Regions from separate parts of the Pseudoalteromonas sp. 1_2015MBL_MicDiv genome, predicted to be linked through region 2. Evidence: riboswitches for the same ligand, from Rfam matches in the RefSeq annotation. Region 2 holds a riboswitch; the other holds the start of a gene.
What was found. A riboswitch is a leader RNA that binds a small molecule or an ion and turns the genes downstream of it on or off. The one in region 2 is predicted to bind lysine.
Positions count from the first base shown of each region.

Region 1: another riboswitch for lysine. It lies ahead of lysC (lysine-sensitive aspartokinase 3); the one in region 2 lies ahead of dapA (4-hydroxy-tetrahydrodipicolinate synthase).

Region 1 covers NZ_CP012737.1:1,544,252-1,554,705, reverse strand. The annotation lists gene AOR04_RS07105 (2-hydroxyacid dehydrogenase) at 1-164, shown strand, start outside; gene AOR04_RS07100 (sodium-dependent transporter) at 262-1,584, opposite strand; gene AOR04_RS07095 (4'-phosphopantetheinyl transferase family protein) at 1,726-2,484, shown strand; gene lysC (lysine-sensitive aspartokinase 3) at 2,518-3,909, opposite strand; lysine riboswitch at 3,985-4,157, opposite strand; gene nhaD (sodium:proton antiporter NhaD) at 4,259-5,506, opposite strand; gene AOR04_RS07080 (hypothetical protein) at 5,729-7,000, shown strand; gene AOR04_RS07075 (condensin complex protein MksE) at 7,004-7,552, shown strand; gene AOR04_RS07070 (ATPase) at 7,549-10,326, shown strand; gene AOR04_RS07065 (DUF4136 domain-containing protein) at 10,435-10,454, shown strand, end outside.
Region 2 covers NZ_CP012737.1:3,658,648-3,669,101, forward strand. The annotation lists gene AOR04_RS16375 (cysteine desulfurase-like protein) at 1-95, opposite strand, end outside; gene AOR04_RS16380 (2OG-Fe dioxygenase family protein) at 105-737, opposite strand; gene acnB (bifunctional aconitate hydratase 2/2-methylisocitrate dehydratase) at 938-3,535, opposite strand; gene AOR04_RS16390 (OmpA family protein) at 3,828-4,883, opposite strand; gene AOR04_RS16395 (protein adenylyltransferase SelO) at 5,282-6,691, opposite strand; gene AOR04_RS16400 (DNA-3-methyladenine glycosylase I) at 6,700-7,398, opposite strand; lysine riboswitch at 7,590-7,790, shown strand; gene dapA (4-hydroxy-tetrahydrodipicolinate synthase) at 7,981-8,865, shown strand; gene AOR04_RS16410 (2,3,4,5-tetrahydropyridine-2,6-dicarboxylate N-succinyltransferase) at 8,881-9,621, shown strand; gene AOR04_RS16415 (PLP-dependent decarboxylase) at 9,621-10,454, shown strand, end outside.

The DNA of each region.
Region 1 (10,454 bases), 1.8 Mb from region 2:
ACCAAGACGATATATTTTCGCGTTTAGTGAGCTTTAAAAATGTTTTAGTAACAGGCCATCAGGGCTTTTTTACCCAAGAAGCACTCACCGAAATAGCAAACACAACCCTACTTAACGCGCTTGAAGTAAGTGAAGGTAGGCCTCTGACTAACGAGGTTTTATAAAGACATAAGCTATACCTAAATTTCAGGCACAAAAAAAAGCGAAGTGCGTTTAAAACTCACTTCGCTTTATTAATCTATTTTTAGGGTTTAAATAAAATTAACCAAATGCAACATTTGCAAATACCAAGGTCATTAATATTGGGCAAACAAAACGAATATACTGAGCAAACCAGTAATGTACGCCGGTTGTTGCTTGGTGTAATTTATTACCACGCTGCCACATCCACCCTACTGTAATAAAGTAAAATAAGCCCATTAGTGGTAATTGGTATTGGGTAAATAGCATAATAACTAAGCCAAATAACCAATCAAAATTTAGTATAATCGCACTCGCACACACAAGTACAACGGCGCTTACCGCCCATGTTGCTTTGGTGCGGCTAACGTTGTGATTTTCGACTAAAAACGCTACCGGAATTTCGGTGGTCGATATAGTTGACGTAACCGATGCGATAGACATTAATACAAAAAACAATAAACCAACTAATAAGCCAATTTCGCCCATGGTGCTAAATAGCGCAGGTAAAATAGCAAAAATAAGCTGCCCTTCGCCAATTAGTTTACCACCACTAAATACTTCAACGCCGTTATGCTGCGCTACATAAATAGCAGGAATAATGAGTAACCCCGCTAAAAAAGCAACGCTGGTATCGAGTAAGGCAACACCTGCGGTGAGCTTTGGTAAATTAGCATCTGGCTGTAAATACGATCCGTAAATCATCATACAACCCACACCTAACGAGAGCGAAAAGAACGCTTGCCCCATTGCGGCAATAATTAAATTAGGATCGAGTATTTGGCTAAAATCAGGAATTAAATACGCGGCAAAGCCTTCACTTGCGCCATCGAGTGTTGCAATGTAGGCAATTAAACCAACAAGCAATACGAGTAGCAGAGGCATTAAACGGCGCGACCAGGTTTCGATTCCCGATTTAACACCTTTTAAAATAATACTGGCAGTTAAAATAAGCATAAGCGGCGTAAATACAAAATTACGAAGCACTGAGTCGCTATGTAAAAATTCGCTTGCGCCTGTGAAACCTAAAAAGGTTGTTATGGGTTCAATAGCGTAGGAGAGCATCCACCCTGCTACTATTGAGTAAAAACTTAGCATAACAACCGCGCCCGCAAGACCAATATAACCTGCTGCTGCACCTACTTTGCGGTTAGTGCTTTGCCATGCATCGCCCAATGCTTTTACCGGATTAGCTTGTGCTTTGTGGCCTAAATAAAGTTCGGTATACAATGCAGGGAGCGCAAGTAAAAATATAACAATAAAGTAAACCAGTAAAAAAGCACCGCCGCCATGGTTGGCCGCTTGCGTAGGAAAACCCCAAATATTACCTAAACCCACTGCTGCGCCAGCAGCGGCTAAAACAAAACCAAGTCGGCTTTGAAACCCATCACGCACTTGTGCCATACATCTACAAATCTGTTATTATTTTGATTATTGTGAATTAAACCATATTTCATGCCAGCTGAGTAATAAAATTGTACCCAGCCTTTATTAGGGGCGTTAACCGCTCACAATATCAGCGACTTCTTTTGCTTTAGGGCTTTTATGACTGAACACTATTTTAAAAACGCCTTGAGTATTACTTCAACTCAATTAGTAAACTTGTCTTTAGCTAGTAACAGTATTTTATTATTTAATGCTAAAACACTTGAACTTAGTGACTTTAATTTGCCCGATTGCTTAAGCCTGTTTGAGTTAGCCATTATAAACCGCCGCAAAAGCCCGCAAGCTAAGCAAGAGTATTTAGCTACGCGGTTATTGTTAAAGCACCTTATTAAAATAACGCAGCCGCAACATGCGCACGTAGCCCTTAATAAAATGAGTACAGAATTTGACGAGGCAAGCTCAAAGCTGCAACTACATGTAAATGGTGATGTTATTAATACCTGTATTTCGCACTCGCATGGTTTAGTTGGGGTTGCGCTTAACCTTGGTAAAAGTGAATTTGGTTTTGATATTGAAAAAGTAAGCCTAAACCGCCCATTTGAAAAACTCGCTAAGCATTTTTATCATAATGATGAAATTACACTTATTACAAAGCCCACTAATACCCAAGCCCAAGCGGATACGTTTTTTAGAATTTGGACATTAAAAGAGTCACTTGCTAAAGCCACCAGCCGCCCTATTGCAAAGTTACTTAGCCCTAATGTGTTTGACGAATTACATAGTGCAAAGCTCAGTGCTTGCAGTAATAGCGTTACTGTAGCTGATAGCAGTGACAGTAATGTTTGTTTTGATATAAGTGTGGTGCATAAAAAAAGCACCGACTGGCGATGCTTTTTATTAACTGATTTTGTTAAGTAACTTTAATAAATCACTTTCGTGAATAAGCGCGATTTACGCAGCAAAATCGTTTTCTAATAAACGGCTATGAATAGATTGTACTACGTTATCTGACTCAGTTTGCTCTACTAAAAAGCACAGGTTGTGCTTACTAGCACCGTGACAAATTAATCGAATGTTAAAGTCTTTTAGTACACTCATTAAGTTCATTTCGTGTTGGCGTAATTGAATCTCAGAGCCAATAAGTGCCACCAATGTTAGGTTGTTTTCTACCGAAACATGGCAAAACTCTGCAAGCTTATCTAGGCATTCTTGATCAAGCTCTGGGCGCGAGGCGTTTTGCGCGTTATCAAGCGTTATAGCTACACTGATTTCTGATGTGGTTACCAAATCTACCGATATATTGTATTCACTTAATAGTGTAAATACGCGTGCTAAAAAGCCGCTTGCTAGTAGCATTTCTGGGCTTTTGAGCGTAAGCAAAATTTGGTTTTTACGTTGCGTTACTGCGCGTATACCTGGTTGCTGCGATTTTTCACGCTCAATCCACGTACCGCCTCGCTCAGGCTCTCGGCTAGAACCTACAAACACGTTAATGTGGCTACGGCTTGCTGGTAAAATAGTCGCTGGGTGCAATACTTTTGCGCCAAAGGTTGCCATTTCAGCGGCTTCGTCAAAACTTAAGCGTGCAATCGGCGTCGCTTTTGCGCACAAACGCGGGTCGGTGCTAAAAATGCCCACTACGTCGGTCCAAATATGCACACTTTTAGCGTTAATTGCTTCAGCTAATAATGCAGCGCTGTAGTCTGAACCACCACGTCCTAGCGTTGTGGTGTGACCGTATTCGTCACTACCAATAAATCCCTGAGTTACAATTACTTGAGTGTCTAATAACGGAATTAAATGCTCTTTAGCAGCTTGCGCTGTGGCTGCAACGTTGGGCGTTGCTTTGCCAAATTGGCTGTCGGTTTTAAGCACCTTGCGCACATCAAAGCGATCGGCATTTAAACCTTGTAAACGCAGTACCTGAGCAAACAAATACGACGATAAACGCTCACCAAAGCTAAGTAGCTCATCATGTTGCTGATCGATTGTCAGTGGCTCTTGAGCCAATGTTTGAAATGCTTTTAGGGTTTCGCTAAAGCCAACCGCTAAATCGGCATCTAGCGATAATTCATCTAAAATAGTTTGTTGAATAGCAAGCACGCCGTTTATGTGTTCTTGGCGCTCACTTGAGGTAATGCTTGATTTACACAGTGCAACTAAGTGATTAGTTACGCCGGCACTGGCGCTCACGGCAACAATACGTACGCTTTTATCTGCAACAATAATTTCGCTACAGCGACTCATCGCTTCAAAATTTGCAACACTGGTTCCGCCAAATTTGGCAACGATGTAATCTGATTTTGCGCCTGATACTGTTTGTGGCACTGATTGGGTAGTCATTTAGTCTCCTTTCGCGGTATCCAAACCGCAATAAAACAAGAAGAACTTGGCAAAGGAATGCTTGAAGATAAGTCCACTGCCAGAAGCTCTCCACCTATATTGGTGACAGTTTTGAGGATTCAGCCCCATAAACCGAAAAACAATGACGACGTACCATTATTTTCCTCGGCGAGTACTTCCCTCCTTAATGATCATCGGCTTTCGTCGCCTAACATTAAGTACCTAAGTATCGCACCTCTTCTGAATGCTTTATTAACCAGTGGCTAATAAAACAAAACCCCACTAAGTAGCGGGGCTTTGAAAGTTATCGTTTAGACGTCTAGCTGTCAAGCATTTAATAATTTATGAGTTAAATAAAACTGCCCATGTAATACGAGCCCGCATATCCAACCGTGTAACAAATTAATAAATGCAGCGATAAACGCAAGTAGCTCATAAAGGTAAGTGCTTTAACTTTGCTCATGGCAATAATGCCCGCAGCCGAACCAATAATAAGCATTGAACCGCCCACGCCCGTTGCATACGTAAACGACAACCAATGTTGTTGGCTCATTACTATATCGGCTTTTAATAATGCAGCAGTAAGCGGTACGTTATCGACCCCTGCTGATAATATGCCCATTAAGTAGTTTGCGTATTCTGGTGCCATTACCGTGTATAAGTCGGTAAATTTACTCAACATACCTATTTCTTTAAGTGCGCCTACAAGTAAAAGTACACCTACAAAAAACAATAATGTGTCGTATTCTATATCGCGAACAAAATCGATTATGTCTTTGTTTATGTCTTTTTTGCGCATTAAAAATTGCGCCACTAAAAACATCACTGATAAGCCAAACAAAAAGGTTAATAGAGGCGGTACGCTGTAAATTACACTCAGCGTAAGTGTGCTCACTACGGTAGATAAAAATATAACAGAAATGGTAATGTCGGTTTTTTCAATGCGGGTTTTACCTGCACCAGCAAACCCAACACGCCCTTTCATACCGATAGACAGTAACGCGGCTAGCAACATAACGCTTGCAAGTGCTGGCGCTATAAGTAGTAATAAATGAGCAATGGTTACTTTGCCATCTAAAAATATCATTAGTGTGGTTACGTCACCTGTTATTAGCGATACCCCACCTGAGTTAACCCCAAACACAATAAGCGTGGCGTATTTAATGAGTTTTTTAGGTTCAAGTTTTAACGACATAACAACCGCAAGCGATATAAGCGTCGCTGTTACGTTATCTGAAATCGACGAAAACAAAAACGCAAAACCACCCACCAAAAACATGAGCTTTTTTTCGCTAATACTTTTTGGCATAACACGGTGCACAATATTTTCTATAAACCCCTTTGAATTTAAATACGCTACAAAGGTCATTGCAGCCATTAAAAATAGCCATAATGAGGCAATTTCTAAAATATTTTCATTTAAGAGGTGTTGAATCGTATCGGGGCTTTGCCCGTGTAGAGGGTATATAAAAAGAAGAATCCAGCAAAGCGTACCAAAAAACAGCGTGGTTTTAGCTTTATTGACATGGATTATATCTTCTATAACGATCAGTAAAAATGCAATCGCTATCAGGGTTAGAATAATCGAGGAAACCATGGTAGTTAAACAACCTTTGATATAGTTTTAAAGAACACACAAATAACATTCCATTTCATGTGCCTATTTTCGGCGCGAATTTTAGCACTGCCTCTATGCAAAAACTATTATTAAATGGTCTTAAAAACGAATACTATATACAGACAAGGTTAATTAAAAATACGTAATAATGAGTCTTCTAAAAGAACTCAATAATAAAATACTAGGATGTTGTAACCCCTTATGATCCCAGCTAAAAAGCTGCTAAACACCATAACCGAACATTGGGGTGTATTAGAGCTATTATTTAAACGTTTTAAAATGGCTGACTTTAGCCTAAAAGACGTACAAAACGCGATTAAGCAAAAGCAGCCTACGTGGTCAAACGAACGCATTTATAAAGAAACAAATCGTTTGTTAAACCAAGATATTTTAATTCCGCTGGCTAAATCCTCTCAGCTTGAAATAAATCGTGCTATTGCTGATTTTGCTACGTTTTTACTGCAAGAAGAGCATTTAGGTTTAGCACAAGAAATTAGCGTACTAGTAGAGGACCTAGCTCGTTTAGGCAACCGCCTAGATAACGCTGGCGAAATAGAAGACTTTGACGACTTACGCCGCTACAGCCGCATTATGGATGATCGGGTGCGTAAAATAATGAAGCTCTATACGCACAACGAAAACGCTATTTTAAATATTGTTGAACAAGCCAAATCAAATAATGCGGTGCAATCGCTGCAAAAGCGTTATAAAGCGGTAATAGAAGCGTTTGACGAATACATAGATCCAATGCTTAAAATGGTTGATATTCGTGGTGAATTTCATGCGTGTTTTACCCTCATTGAAGAGCAAATAAGTAAGCAAATACTGCACATTGAGCGCTCAGGTAAAGCGTATAATGACAAACGTATGTTGGAACAATTACGTACCCGTATACTCGAAATGCATTTAATGGGCCGAGAAAGCTTACGTAAAAGTGCCGATATGCTTATGCCGCTGCGCGAAGAGCTACGCCGTAATAACTTAATTACTCGCCAAGCTGCCAAAGTACTTGGGCTTGTGCGTAAAAATGGCGTAGACAATATGCTAAGCGCGGTGCAGCCACATTTTGTGAGTGACGCGCAGCGCTACTCGCTTGGTCAGCAACGCCATATTGTCGCTTACATGGCAAGCTTGGTTGAATTTGAACACGAAGAATACCAATTGCCTGACCAGCAAGACGTGCCTGCATTTGTTACGCCTAATATTCCTGACTACAACGATGTTAAAACCAGCTTTGCTAAGCGCTTTAATAAAAAACGCAAAAAGCCGCAGCCCTTGCTGCAATTTTTAGACGAAAGCTATCCAGATCTCGATGCCGACGAAATGCTATTTTTGTATCAAAAATTAGTCAGCGACTGCGATATTAAAATAATTCAAAGCGATGAAAAAGCCCGCGTAAAAATTGCCGGTCAGCACTTTTCTTTATATCCATTTAATTCAGAGCCTCAGCCAGATCCAAAGGCAGGTAAATAAACCATGACACACATAAACTTAGACGAGCTAACCCATCTACAAGCCATTAATAAAAAATTAGTAGCGGGTTATCACATTTGCGAGCAAGACAACGTAATGTGGCAAGAGCTTGACCAACACATAGAAGACTACACCGCCCTATTTACCGCCCTGGGTAACGATTTAAAACACGACAGCCGTGGCTTTTATTACTTTGGTAGCGACGAAAGTACACCCAATATGGGCAAAATATCTCGCGCTATCGCGCTCACTATTTACATTTTAATTGAGCACTACGCCAATACGGGTAAAGACCCAATGCGCGCATTGTTTGACGACGTAAACGATTTAGAGCTTATGCAAACGCTGGTGCAAATTAACAAACATTTGTTTGATCAGCTTGAGATATTTTCGGGATCTGATTTGCGCAAAGACGTTTACCTGCGCATGGTGCGCCTAGGTTTAGCCCGTGAAGTAGAAGGCGGCTTTATGCTACAAGCGCCAATTCACCGCTATATAGATGCATTAATGGAAGTAAACGAAGAAACCTATATTACAGAGGACGAGGAATGAAAAATCTATACGGACTGAGTAAACTCGCCCTACTTAACACCGCAGGCTATGCAAAATGTGTGATCCCGCTTGATAAAAGCAGCTCTATTTGCGCGCCCAATAACACAGGTAAAAGCTCGGTTATTAACGCTCTGCAGTTTCCGCTTATTAACGATTTGCGCTTAACCGAATGGGACGGACACGATTTAGATGAAACTCGTAAATTTTATTTTTCATCCGATCAGTCGTACATTTTACTAGAAGCTAACTTGCCTCATGGCTCGGTAGTAATAGGCGTTGCGGGACTTGGTAAAATTGCCGGTTACGCGCATCAGTACTTTTGTTATCAAGGAAAGCTTGATTTAGAGCAGTACACGCAAGGTAAAACTATTATTAAATTTACCAAGCTGTTCAACCATTTAAAATCGCTTAACTACAACCCTATTGAGTTAAAAGCACAAGAGCTAAACGCGCTACTGACTGGCGGCGCAACCCCATTTGACGGCGACATTAACTTAAAAATGATCCCGCTTAATAATGTGCAAGACTCCTCTATTTATAAAGAAATATTTAGACGTATTCTTAACTTACACAAATTAGGCGCAAGCGACGTAAAACGCTTTATGTTACGCGTGTTTGAACGTCATATGTCGAACTCTAAAGTCGACTTTTATGAAGTATGGCGTCGCTCGTTTGATAAAGTAAATCGCTCAAAACGCGAATTAAAAGCCCTTGAGTCAATGCAAGAGCCAATAGCAGCGCTTGAATCAATGCTTGAAAACCAAACCGTGCTTAAAGGTAAATTAGCCGCATACGCACCTAAAATTGACCAAGCACTGATTGATTTTGATACCTATCAAGAATCGCAACTTAATGAGCTGGGTATAGCGCTTGAAGATATAGAGCACGAAAAACACGAGTTTGAGCAAAAGCAAAGCCTATACGTACAGCAATCGCGCGACATAGAGCGCAGACAAACACAAATTGAGCAGTGGTTTTTAGATTACGATGCGCTTAAAAGCGAATTTGAACTGGTAAATAAAGCCACCCTTAAAACCAGCCTGACTCAGTTAAAGCAAGATTACGAGTCGCTTTCGCACTCTATAACCAGCGCACAAGGGCAAAGCCTACATACGCTTGACTACCGCATTAGCGAAACACAAAAACAAATTAAGAGCTTAAAGCTGCAACTTAAAAACCTTGAGTTTAATTTGTTTACCCGCATGCGCGAAGACCTCTCGTTAAAAGAAGTAGAGGAAATATCACGGATTTTAAACCCAGATATTCTCTCGTTTGCAACCACCACTAATGGCGATATAACCATTGATGACGAAGATGCGTTTGGTGAATTTTTATCGCTACTTAGCGAAAACGTTAAAGGCGGTGTACTAACTCTGCCAGGTGCGAGCATTAAGCTTAAAAAGCTCTCGCCTGTGCAAATGCAAAGCGGCGAAAACAAAGAGCAATTAACCGCTCAGCTCAGTGCACTTGAGCATTCACTTAAAGAATTTAAACAACAACGCGATGTTGCAGCAAACGTTGCCGACAAGCAAAAAGAAAAAGACGCGCTATACGATGAGCTTATGAGCGCTGAGAGCGCCCTAAAACGCTTAGAACAGTTTGATATAATGCAGCAGTCGGTTGAAGCGCAAGCCATGCTAAAAGAGCAGTTATTAGCTGAGCGCGAACAAGTTGACGACTACCTGCAAGATATTCAAAAAAATAGTGGCTCAATTGCCGATCGTCGCTCGTTAATTAAATCTAAACAAGAGCAAATTAATCGCCAAACTGAGCGCTTACGCCAAGTTAAAAGCGATCGAATTGACCACACGCTTGATTTATACAGCGGTAAAGTAACCCCGTATATGATTGATATTACAGTCGACTTTGATAACTTAAGCGATCTTGTTCATCACTTTAATAAAGACTGTCAAGAGCTGCGTAATTTTGACATAAACGTACGCAACACCTATTTGCATGTATATAACGCGGGTATTACTAAATTCGACAACGAAAACGACGAATATACTAAATACCAAAAGCTAATTAGCGCGTTTCATAACATTGATAACGAACGCGATGCTGTTGAACGCCAAGCTCGTGTTGCGCTTACCGAAGTGGCCGCAACTATTAAAGGCTTGCGAGAAGATTTAGACCGCCTTCGCCGCGAAATGAATAGCTTTAATAAAGGCATAAGCCAGCACCGCATTTCAAACCTGCAAGCGTTTAAAATTAACGTCATACCGCGCAAAATGCTGGTTGATAGTATAGATACCATTATCAGCACGTCGCATCAGTTTGAGCAAGGTGACACACTTGATTTACTGAGCCAAGAACCGTACAGCGAAAGTGCGGTAAACGAAGCGAAAGATCACTTAATTAAACTCGCCTCAGATAAAGCGGGTTTAACGCTTACCGATTTATTTGATATTCGATTTGAAGTGGTTAACCGTGCAGGTGAAACAGAGCACTTTGAAAAAATAGATTCGGCGGGTTCAAACGGGACACGAATTACTATTAAGTTATTGTGTGGCATGTTGTTTATTCGCTACTTATTAAGTGACCAGGAACAAAACCTATACCGTATACCAATTTATATAGATGAAGCGGCCGATATCGATCCGCAAAATCAAAAAGCAATTATAGAAACCGCACTAAGCTTTGGTTTTGTGCCTATATTTGCCTCAGTTAAACCACAAATAAGTTGTGACTACATTGTGCCTATTCGCTCGGTAAAAGACGGTGCACAAAACTGGGTAGATGAAAAAGATTGGATTGAAGTTGAACACAATTAATTGGCCGTTAAGGCAAACCAACTAAACTAAAATATAGGACGTTTAAATAATACACATTTAAACTATGTGTGTTATTTTAAATTAATGCATTTTATTGGAGCAAACGTAATGAAAAATATACTTATTGT
Region 2 (10,454 bases):
TGCGAGCCGCCTGGTCCGTCTAAAAATATTGGCGATTTACCATCAACGTTTTGCATTAATGCTGGAAATTGCTCACGTAATTGCGTTATGTTCATGCTTATTCCTTAAGACGTTAATACAAAACAATCCAGGTAACCTGGTTTGCTAGCATCAATTTTGTTCATAGGTGTTGCGTTGTGCCACACTTGACGGTCGTTTATTAATGCAAACATGCCGTCTTTTATTTCCATTTTAAAACAAGGCTCAGCTTGCTTGCTTTCGTATACAAGTAGTTCGCCACCTTCTAAGTTCTCGTGAGATACGCCGCATATACATACATGGTCAAAACCATCTTGATGAACGCCTTCTGGCGCTGCAGGTGTATCGCTATCAATGGCAAGCATGCGGAACTGATGAATTTCAATATCGCGCTGCTCATCAATACCGGTAAGTTGGCGAAACTCATTGACGATATTTTTCATACCCTCTGATTCAAGTAAACTTTGCTCTAGGTTTTCGTAAGTACGCTCTACATTACCCTGAAAAGTATTAATTGAATCGTCTTGAACAAATGCTTTGGTTTTTTGTAACTTTATTTCACCATTTAGCATTTTAACTACTGAATAACGACGTTTACGAAAAGCACCATCTGCATATGGATTTGCAGGCAGGTTATCAAAAGAAGGCTTAACCAAATCAATATTTACTTGGTTAATAAAACGTAGTTGCAGTAAATTCTGGTTGTTTAATGCTGTCATAAAATCTCGCCTAAAATAATGAGAATATTGGTGAGGATTTTAATGCATATTGAGAGGATTTTTTGCTTTATTACTCAACTTAAAAACAACTTAAGGCCAGAGTTAATACAAAAATATAAAAAAAGAAGCATGAACTATCTAATATTTATTTTAGTCAATAAAAAACCCGCCGAAGCGGGTTTTTAAACAAACTTTAAAAATTATACAGCTTGTTGAATAATAACCTTGTCTGCTTTTTTAGTGTAAGCAGGCATACGGTGGAAGTTCAAGTAACGGTAAGTATCTGCAGCCGTTGCATTGATCTTCGCTGCATACTCTTGGTACTCAGCTGGAGTAGGTAATTTACCTAAGATAGCCGCTACAGCAGCAAGTTCTGCTGATGCTAAGAATACGTTTGCACCATTACCTAAACGGTTAGGGAAGTTACGTGTAGAGGTAGACACAACCGTTGCTTTGTCTGCAACGCGTGCTTGGTTACCCATACAAAGTGAACAACCTGGTGTTTCGATACGTGCACCAACACGTCCAAAGATACCGTAGTAACCCTCTTCAGTAAGCTGGTCTTTATCCATCTTAGTTGGTGGAGCAACCCAAAGTTGAGTTGGTAACTGACCTTTAAAGCCATCGAGTAATTTACCCGCTGCGCGGAAATGACCGATGTTAGTCATACAAGAACCGATGAACACTTCGTCGATTTTCTCGCCAGTAACGTCAGATAGTAAGCGCGCATCATCTGGGTCATTTGGAGCACAAAGAACGGGTTCTTTAATCTCAGCTAAATCAATTTCAAGTACATGCTTGTACTCTGCATCAGCATCAGCTTCCATTAGTTCTGGGTTAGCTAACCAATCTTGCATTGCAGTAATACGACGCTCAATAGTACGTACATCACCGTAACCTTCAGAGATCATCCATTTAAGCATAACAATGTTTGACTCTAGGTATTCTGCGATAGATTCTTTAGAAAGTTTAACCGCACAACCTGCAGCTGAACGCTCTGCAGATGCATCTGATAATTCAAATGCTTGCTCAACAGTAAGGTGTTCAACGCCTTCAATTTCTAGTACACGACCAGAGAATTCGTTAATTTTACCTTTTTTCTCAACTGTTAATAAACCCGCTTTGATACCGTAGTAAGGAATTGCATGTACAAGGTCACGTAAAGTGATACCTGGTTGCATTTCGCCTTTAAAACGAACCAAAATAGATTCTGGCATATCAAGTGGCATAACACCCGTTGCTGCTGCGAATGCAACTGCACCCGAACCTGCTGGAAATGAAATACCTAGTGGAAAACGTGTATGTGAATCACCACCAGTACCTACAGTATCTGGTAGTAACATACGGTTTAACCATGAGTGAATTACACCATCACCTGGGCGAAGTGAAACACCGCCACGGTTCATGATGAAATCAGGAAGCGTATGGTGAGTGTTTACATCGATAGGTTTAGGGTAAGCTGATGTATGACAGAAAGACTGCATGGTTAAATCTGCAGAAAAACCTAAACAAGCTAGATCTTTAAGTTCATCACGTGTCATAGGACCTGTTGTATCTTGCGAACCAACAGTTGTCATTTTAGGCTCACAGTATTGACCTGGGCGAATACCTGCAACGTTACATGCTTTACCAACCATTTTTTGCGCTAGTGTGAAGCCTTTGTCAGATACTTCTGTTGCTGTTGGTACTTTAAATACGTCAGTTGGAGCTAGACCAAGTGATGTACGTGCTTTATCAGTTAAACCACGACCAATGATTAGTGGAATACGACCACCAGCACGAACTTCATCTAAAATTACATCAGATTTAAGCTCAAAAGTAGAAATCACTTTATCTGTACCATGTTGCTTAACAACACCTTCGTACGGGTAAATGTCGATTTGCTCGCCCATGTTAAGCTCATCAACATTTAACTCGATTGGTAATGCGCCTGAATCTTCCATTGTATTGAAAAAGATTGGCGCAATTTTATTACCTAGACATACACCGCCAACACGCTTGTTTGGTACGAACGGGATATCATCGCCCATAAACCAAAGTACAGAGTTAGTTGCAGACTTACGAGAAGAACCAGTACCAACAACATCACCTACATATGCAAGTGGTAGGCCTTTAGTTTTTAATTCTTCAAGCTGAGAGATTGGACCTACTTCGCCTGGCTTGTCTGGTGTAATTCCATCACGTTCAATTTTTAGCATTGCTAAAGCATGTAGTGGGATATCTGGACGAGACCATGCATCTGGTGCAGGTGACAAGTCATCCGTATTTGTTTCGCCAGTTACTTTAAATACAGTAACTGAGATCTTTTCAGCAACAGCTGGCTTATTAGTAAACCACTGCGCATTTGCCCAAGACTCAATAATTTGCTTAGCGAATGTGTTACCCGCTTTTGCTTTTTCTTCAACATCGTAGAACGCATCAAACATAAGTAATGTATTTGAAAGGCCTTGAACTACGATTGGTGCAAGTGTTTCGTCATCAAGTAGGTCAATCATTGGTGCGATATTGTAACCGCCCAACATTGTACCTAATAATTCTGCCGCTTTTTCTTTAGAAACAAGTGGAGAATTAGTTTCACCTTTAGCTATAGCTGCTAAAAATCCCGCTTTAATATAAGCAGCATCGTCAACACCCGCTGGTATACGCTGAATAAACAAATCTAAAATGAATTCTTCTTCACCTGCAGGTGGAGTTTTGATTAATTCAATAAGATCAGCAGTTTGCTGAGCATCTAATGGCGCTGGTACGATACCTAACGCGGCACGTTCTTCTACGTGTTTACGATATTCTTGTAGCACAATATTGCCCTCTTGGTGACGTGAAAGTATCCGGTAGCGCTTCAAGCGCAAATAAGTTACCCAATACTTATAGTATTCTAACGCGTAATTATAAAGCTTTTATGGATAGATGAAAATCCATCCAGTTACGCAACTGATTATACCGATTATAAATACTATGAATAGTGGTTGTAGTAAAAACTATTCCCATGAATACTTGTTAAGTAATAATCATTACCATTAACCAATATTAATTTATTACAGACATAAAAAAACCCAGCTCTTGGCTGGGTTTCTATTACAAACTATTTAATTAACGTAAAACTTTAACGTTTTTGATAGTTTTGATATGCGCTTCTACACGACGGTTTTCTGCGTTTGCAGCTTTAGTGTTTGCATCATTTTTAAGACGCTCTTCACCTAAACCAACTGTAGTAATGCGATCTTGAGCAATACCATCAGCAACAAGTTGCTTAGCTACAGCATCAGCACGCTTTTTAGATAACCATTTATTGTAAGTTGCTTTACCTACAGCTGAAGTGTGACCTTCTAAAAGCACTGTTGTACCTGGGTACTCTTTTAAGAACTCAGATACTTTTTCGATATCATTTAAGTACTGAGTAGATACTGCTGATGTATTATTAGGGAAAGTCACTAATAAGCTTACAGTTACTTCTTTATCTTCATATAAAGTACAACCTGTGCCATCAACTGCGTCAGTCATTGGCGTGTTTGGACATCTATCGTCAGCATCTAAAATATTATCATTGTCGCTGTCTGAAGGAGCAACTGCAACTTCAACTACTTCTGGAGCTGGTTTTACTGGCTCAACTGGTGCTGAGTTTTGGCCAAATAAGTAGTTAATACCAATTTTAGCGCCTACATCTGTGTAACCACGGTCAAGACCTTGGTATACAGCTGTTTCAGCATTTACAAATAAACCATCTGTAATGAAATGTTGGTAACCAACACCTGCATTTAAGAATGTGTTGTCATCTACTACGTCCATTTCTTTAATACCGAAAAGACCGTAGAAAGGACCGCCATTTAAATGATAAAGAGCATCAATACCGTAACGCTCGCCATCAATACTGTTGCGGTTGCCAGCAACTTTATCAAAAGCATTAAAATCCATGTCTGCATATTCTAGGCGTGCGCTCCAGTAATCACTGAAACGGTAACCAGCTTCAACACCCCAACCAGTTGATTCATTTACATCAAGACCAGCTTGGGCACGCATGTTTTTCCAAGATGCGTCATAGTAGTCACCAAATGCGCCAATGTAGAAACCTTCTTCTTTATCTGCAGCAAATGTAGATACGCTAGTTGCAGCTAACGCAATTGCGATTGTAAGTGATTTTAATTTCATTGTTTTCTTCCCATTTTAACAATTAAAAATTGTAGCTAATCAATACTAGCTCAATCTGTTTTATACAGACTAACCGAACCTTTGTTAATCAATACTTAACGAATAATAAAGTTTATAAATTTTTTAATGATCTATAACGACATCCAACCACCCATTGTAGGTGAAATTAAAAATATTACCTACTCTGCAAATAATTTATAGTTGTGGTTTTTTTATAAATCGATAGCCTGCGATAAAAACAGGAACAATTCAGTTAAATGCACTTTTATACACAGCAAAACTTACTTATCCTTATAAAATGGATGATAACACTAGAATTTATTTTGCTCAATCAATGAACACTTCTAAAAATGAAAAATGAATATTTATAATCATAAACTTACATCTAAAATTAATAGTTAAGTACCGCAAAAAGTACGATACCCCTGATCACTTTTAGGAGGCGTCTGAAAATCGACAAGCTTATTCACTTCATTATAAGGATTGCTCAGTACTTTTAAAAAATCACTTAATAGCGCACTTGACCCCATTTCGCTGTAGTCAGTAATAATTGATTCAATGATGTGATTGCGTGGTATTACTCGAGGGTTCGCTTTTCGCATTACTGTATAACTATTTCCATCAACCCGGCTTTGCCATTTACATGCCCATTGCGCTAATGCTTCAGGAATAAGCGCTTCCTGTTTTAACGACTCAGTTAATGCATCAAAGGTATTGGTGTAATCGAGTTCATGAACCTTTAATAATGTTAACAATTCTGCAACTAATTTTGTATCGTTTTCATCAATACCGACTAAGCCCAACTTTTTTGCCCACATAACCGTAAATTCAGTATTAAACTGTTCAGCAAAGCTATTTATATGTGGCGTCATTAGCGAAACAGCTTGCTCATCATCGTCATGAATTAGTGGTATAAGACTTTCAGCTAAACGGGCACAGTTCCAGTTAGCCATATTCGGCTGGTTACCAAATGCATAGCGGCCTTGTTTATCAATAGAACTAAATACAGTATCAAAATCAAAACTGTTCATCATGGCACATGGGCCGTAATCAATGGTTTCTCCGCTTACTAGCGTATTATCTGTATTCATTACTCCGTGAATAAAACCAACACGCATCCAGCTCACAATTAGCTTAACTTGGTTTTTAATCACTGCGCCTAAAAAGGCTAAATAGCGCTGCGAACCTGTATCAGTTATTTCTGGGTAGTGTCGCTCTATAGCTAAATCGGCTAAATTTTTAAGCCCTTCAACATCGCCTTGCGTCGCTAAATATTGAAATGAACCAACACGAATATGGCTCGTTGCTACGCGAGTAACGATAGCCCCTGCTTGTGGCGGATTACGGTAAACCGTTTCGCCACTGCCAACAACCGCTAAGCAGCGTGTGGTTTTAACTCCCAGCGCATGCATTGCCTCGCTCATTACGTATTCACGAATAGCAGGACCAAGTGCACAACGCCCATCCCCTCCTCTTGAGTAAGGAGTAGCACCAGAGCCTTTTAATTGAATATCCCACAACTGGTTTTTATCATCATTAATAGCGCCCAGTAAATGCGCTCGCCCATCGCCTAAACGTGGTGAAAAATGTCCAAATTGGTGCCCAGAGTAACCAAGTGCTACTGCAGGAATTGCCTGTTTATCGTTGCCGCTAAAAGTGCTGGCACGCAAATCAGCCGCAACGTTAATATTAAACTCTTTTGCTAAGCTCTCGTTCCACAGCAATAACTGAGGAGAGGCGACACTTGCAGGGAAATCTTCAATCGCGAAGTTTTCCGCAATGTCTGTGTATCTTGGCACTAATTTCATGGTAATTCCTATTGTTGCTGACTTATACCAACACGGTTGTCACCTACGCCATAAGCAACAATTAAGCTCAACTCTTGCATACTTAAGCCACTTTGCTTTTGCATTTCGTTAAAAAAGGCCTGGGCTGCACTCAGTGATTTTTTAGTTTGTAAGCCGCCGTCTATAATTTTATGGGCACGTAAGTAATTCTCTACATCGCGTGATAATAAAAAAGTATCTTTACCAAGTGCTCGCAATGCATAAGGGCCAGTATTTCCGCCTAAACGCGAACCATGCTTTTTTAAATACGCCCATAAACCAATAATATCGTCTGTTGGCCAATTAGCGATAAACTGGCTAAAACTGCCATGTTCCCCTGCTATCTCGTGGATCATGTAAGCATTTTCGGTAATTGTTTTTACTTTTTTATAGTTACGAACAATACGCTCATCAGTAGCTTTTTGTTCCAGCATATCGGGTGGCATCATTAATAACTTATCAACGCTAAAATCCCAAAAAACCTCTCTAAAGCCCGGCCACTTATTATTAATGACTGACCAATAAAAACCGCTTTGAAATACTTTTCGAGTAAATTCTTCAAGCCAATCGTCGTCACTTAACGTGCTTAGTTGTTTTTTAGATAACGGTTTTGCAAGTAATAACTTCAGCATTTTTTCGGAGCCTTTTCGCTCTACAGCTCGCTTATAAATATCGCTAAATTTTTCCATACTAATTAAATACCTCACTACTTATATTGCTAGTGTACGAGAAAAGCACCCAATACGTAACCACTCCCATTATGGATGAATGAATATGCATTTAGTCGCTTGACACCCAGACGGCTAAAATGCTTTAATCGCCGTAATTACCCTATTTAAATTGCTCAGGTTTGTAAGTTTTACTCTACAAACAGGTGCAAAGGGCTAGAAGAGGTGCGTTATTCAGGTAGCGTATGTTAGGAGCGCAAACTCCAGTGAGCATACGTGAGGGGAATTAACGCCGAGAAGTAACCACTTTTGCGAGGTGTTTATTTCGGGCGACTAGGTTGAACCCTAGCGACTGTCACCAATAGCTGCTTATAAAAAGCAGCTTATTAGTTTGGTGGAGAGCTTCTGGTCTTAAATATTAAGGCCGTGCGCCCTATTATTTTAAGCCCATTCGCTCTTCGAATTATTAGTTCGAACGACGTTAATGCGGCTCCTTCCATAAAGCTTTTTAACTCTTCGAATAATATCAATTGCATTAAATTAGTTATCGCTAAAATGATCACGTTTTTAATAAAGTTGGTACAAATTATAAGTTCGTGAGAGATGATCAACAACTTCAATTTAAACGACTACTCATTGTGGACCGCGCTCGTAACGCCATTTGATCAACACGGCGATGTTGACTACAACACGTTAACTAAACTGGTTAGGGATCAAGAAGCGGCGCATAACGGTATTTTACTACTTGGCAGTACAGGCGAAGGCTTGGCGCTAACGCAAAAAGAGCAACAAGCCATTGTTGAACACGTATGCCAGCTAAAACCAGCAGTACCACTCATGGTAGCTGTTGGCGGTAGTAACTTAAAACAACAAATTGAGTGGGTTAACTACTGTAATACATTGCCAATTCATAGCTTTTTACTTGGTTCACCGCTTTATGCAAAGCCCGGCGCTATAGGTCAAACTCATTGGTTTGAAAGCCTACTTAATGCAAGCGATCACCCGTGTATGCTTTATAACGTACCGGGACGAAGTGCTGTTAGCATCCCAGCGGCAACTATTAAAAACTTAAAAAACAATAAAAATTTATGGGCGTTAAAAGAAGCGAGCGGCAGTATTGCTCAGTTTGAAGCTTACCGCCAAGCGGCCCCTAATTTAGCTATTTTTAGTGGCGACGATGCGCTAATGCCTTATTTTGCACAAGCCGGTGCAAAAGGATTAGTGTCGGTAGCTGCAAACGCATGGCCTGAACAAACTCACGAGTTTGTTAAACGCAGTTTAAGTGGTCAACACCCTAATTTATTTGCCCAGTGGTCAAGCGCTATTAATAGCCTATTTGCTGTCGCAAACCCTATTCCCGTAAAGGTACTGATGCATTTGCAAGGTCGCTTAAGCAGCCCGCAACTTCGTCCACCTTTAACACACCTTGAGTTAACTCAAACCGATTGCATCACAACTGCAAACAACACCATTTTATCTTGGCATTAAATACAGGTTTTTATAATGAGCTGGTTAGAACTATTAAATAATTTAGAATCGGGCGCTGTACGCGCAGCATCACAAAACGAAAGCGGCCAATGGCAAGCTAACATAGAAGTAAAAAAAGGTATTTTAGAAGCCTTTAAAAATGGCACTAATACTGAGTTTTCAGGTGGTTTTGTTGATAAACATAACTTAGCTCCGCAAGAGTTTAGCACTGATGATGGCGTGCGAATGGTGCCGGGTGGCTCAAGTGTTCGCCGTGGTGCTTATGTGGCTAAAGGCACGATTATTATGCCACCAGCGTATGTAAACATTGGTGCATATATCGACGAAGGCACAATGGTAGATAGCCACGCATTAGTTGGCTCGTGTGCACAAGTAGGTAAAAACGTACATTTAAGTGCTGCAGTTCAGCTTGGTGGTGTACTTGAGCCAATTGGTGCAAGCCCAGTAGTGGTTGAAGATGACGCATTTATTGGTGCAGGCTGTATTATTGTTGAAGGCGTAGTCATTAAAAAAGGCGCAGTACTTGCCCCTGGCGTGCGTTTATCAGCAACTATTCCAGTATACGATTGCGTAAACGAGCGCCAACTTGATAAAGGCGAGCCAATCCCAGAGTACGCGATTGTAATACCGGGCTCTCGCCCTGCGTCAAACGAATGGGCACGCGAACAAGGCTTAAGCATGTCGTGTGCGTTAATAGTTAAATACCGCGACGAGAAAAGCGATGCATCGTTATTGCTTGAAGAGGTTTTACGATAATGAGCTTTTTGAGCACGCCTATCATAACCGCTGTAAATACTATTACACAACAACTTGATACACCTTTTTTTGTTTACGACCTAGATCAACTAAACACGCATCTTGCGCGTTTAGTTGCGCAAACCGATGTAAAACTGTGGTACGCGGTAAAAGCAAATCCACTGTCTAAAATAATTCAAAGCTTAGACAGCGCTGGCTTTAATTTTGACGTAGCAAGTAAAGGTGAGCTTGAGCAAGTACTCGCACAAGGTATTAGCTCACAGCGCGTGCTCAACACAGGGCCTGCAAAAAGCCCTAAACAAATAAAACACTTTATTGAGCGCGGCGTGCGTATATTCGTAGCAGAAAGCCTCAATCAAGTACGTTGGTTAAACCAACAAGCACAATTACAAAACACGCAGTTACAAGTATTACTGCGTGTGCAATTACGTTGGCCTGAAGGTGAAAAAAACCCTCTGGGCGGCGATAGCCTTACGCCGTTTGGTATGGGTTGTGATGAGTGGCAAGCACTCAATGTAGCTGACTACCCTGCACTTAAGTTTGACGGCCTGCATATTTTTCAGTGGGGCAACATGCTTAGCACGCAAAAGCTAAGCGACTTGTGGTCACAAATGATTGCACCACTTAGTCAACTTGCCAGCGATTTAAATATTAGCCTTAAAATTCTCGATTTAGGCGGCGGCTTAGGAATTCCTTATACACAAAATGAAGCAACGCTTGATTGGGATGACTTAATTGCTGCGCTCGCTAAAATTAAAAATGATGCGGGTGTAGAAGAATTATGGATGGAACTTGGTCGCTATGCCGTGGGCGAATGCGGTCATTACGCAAAC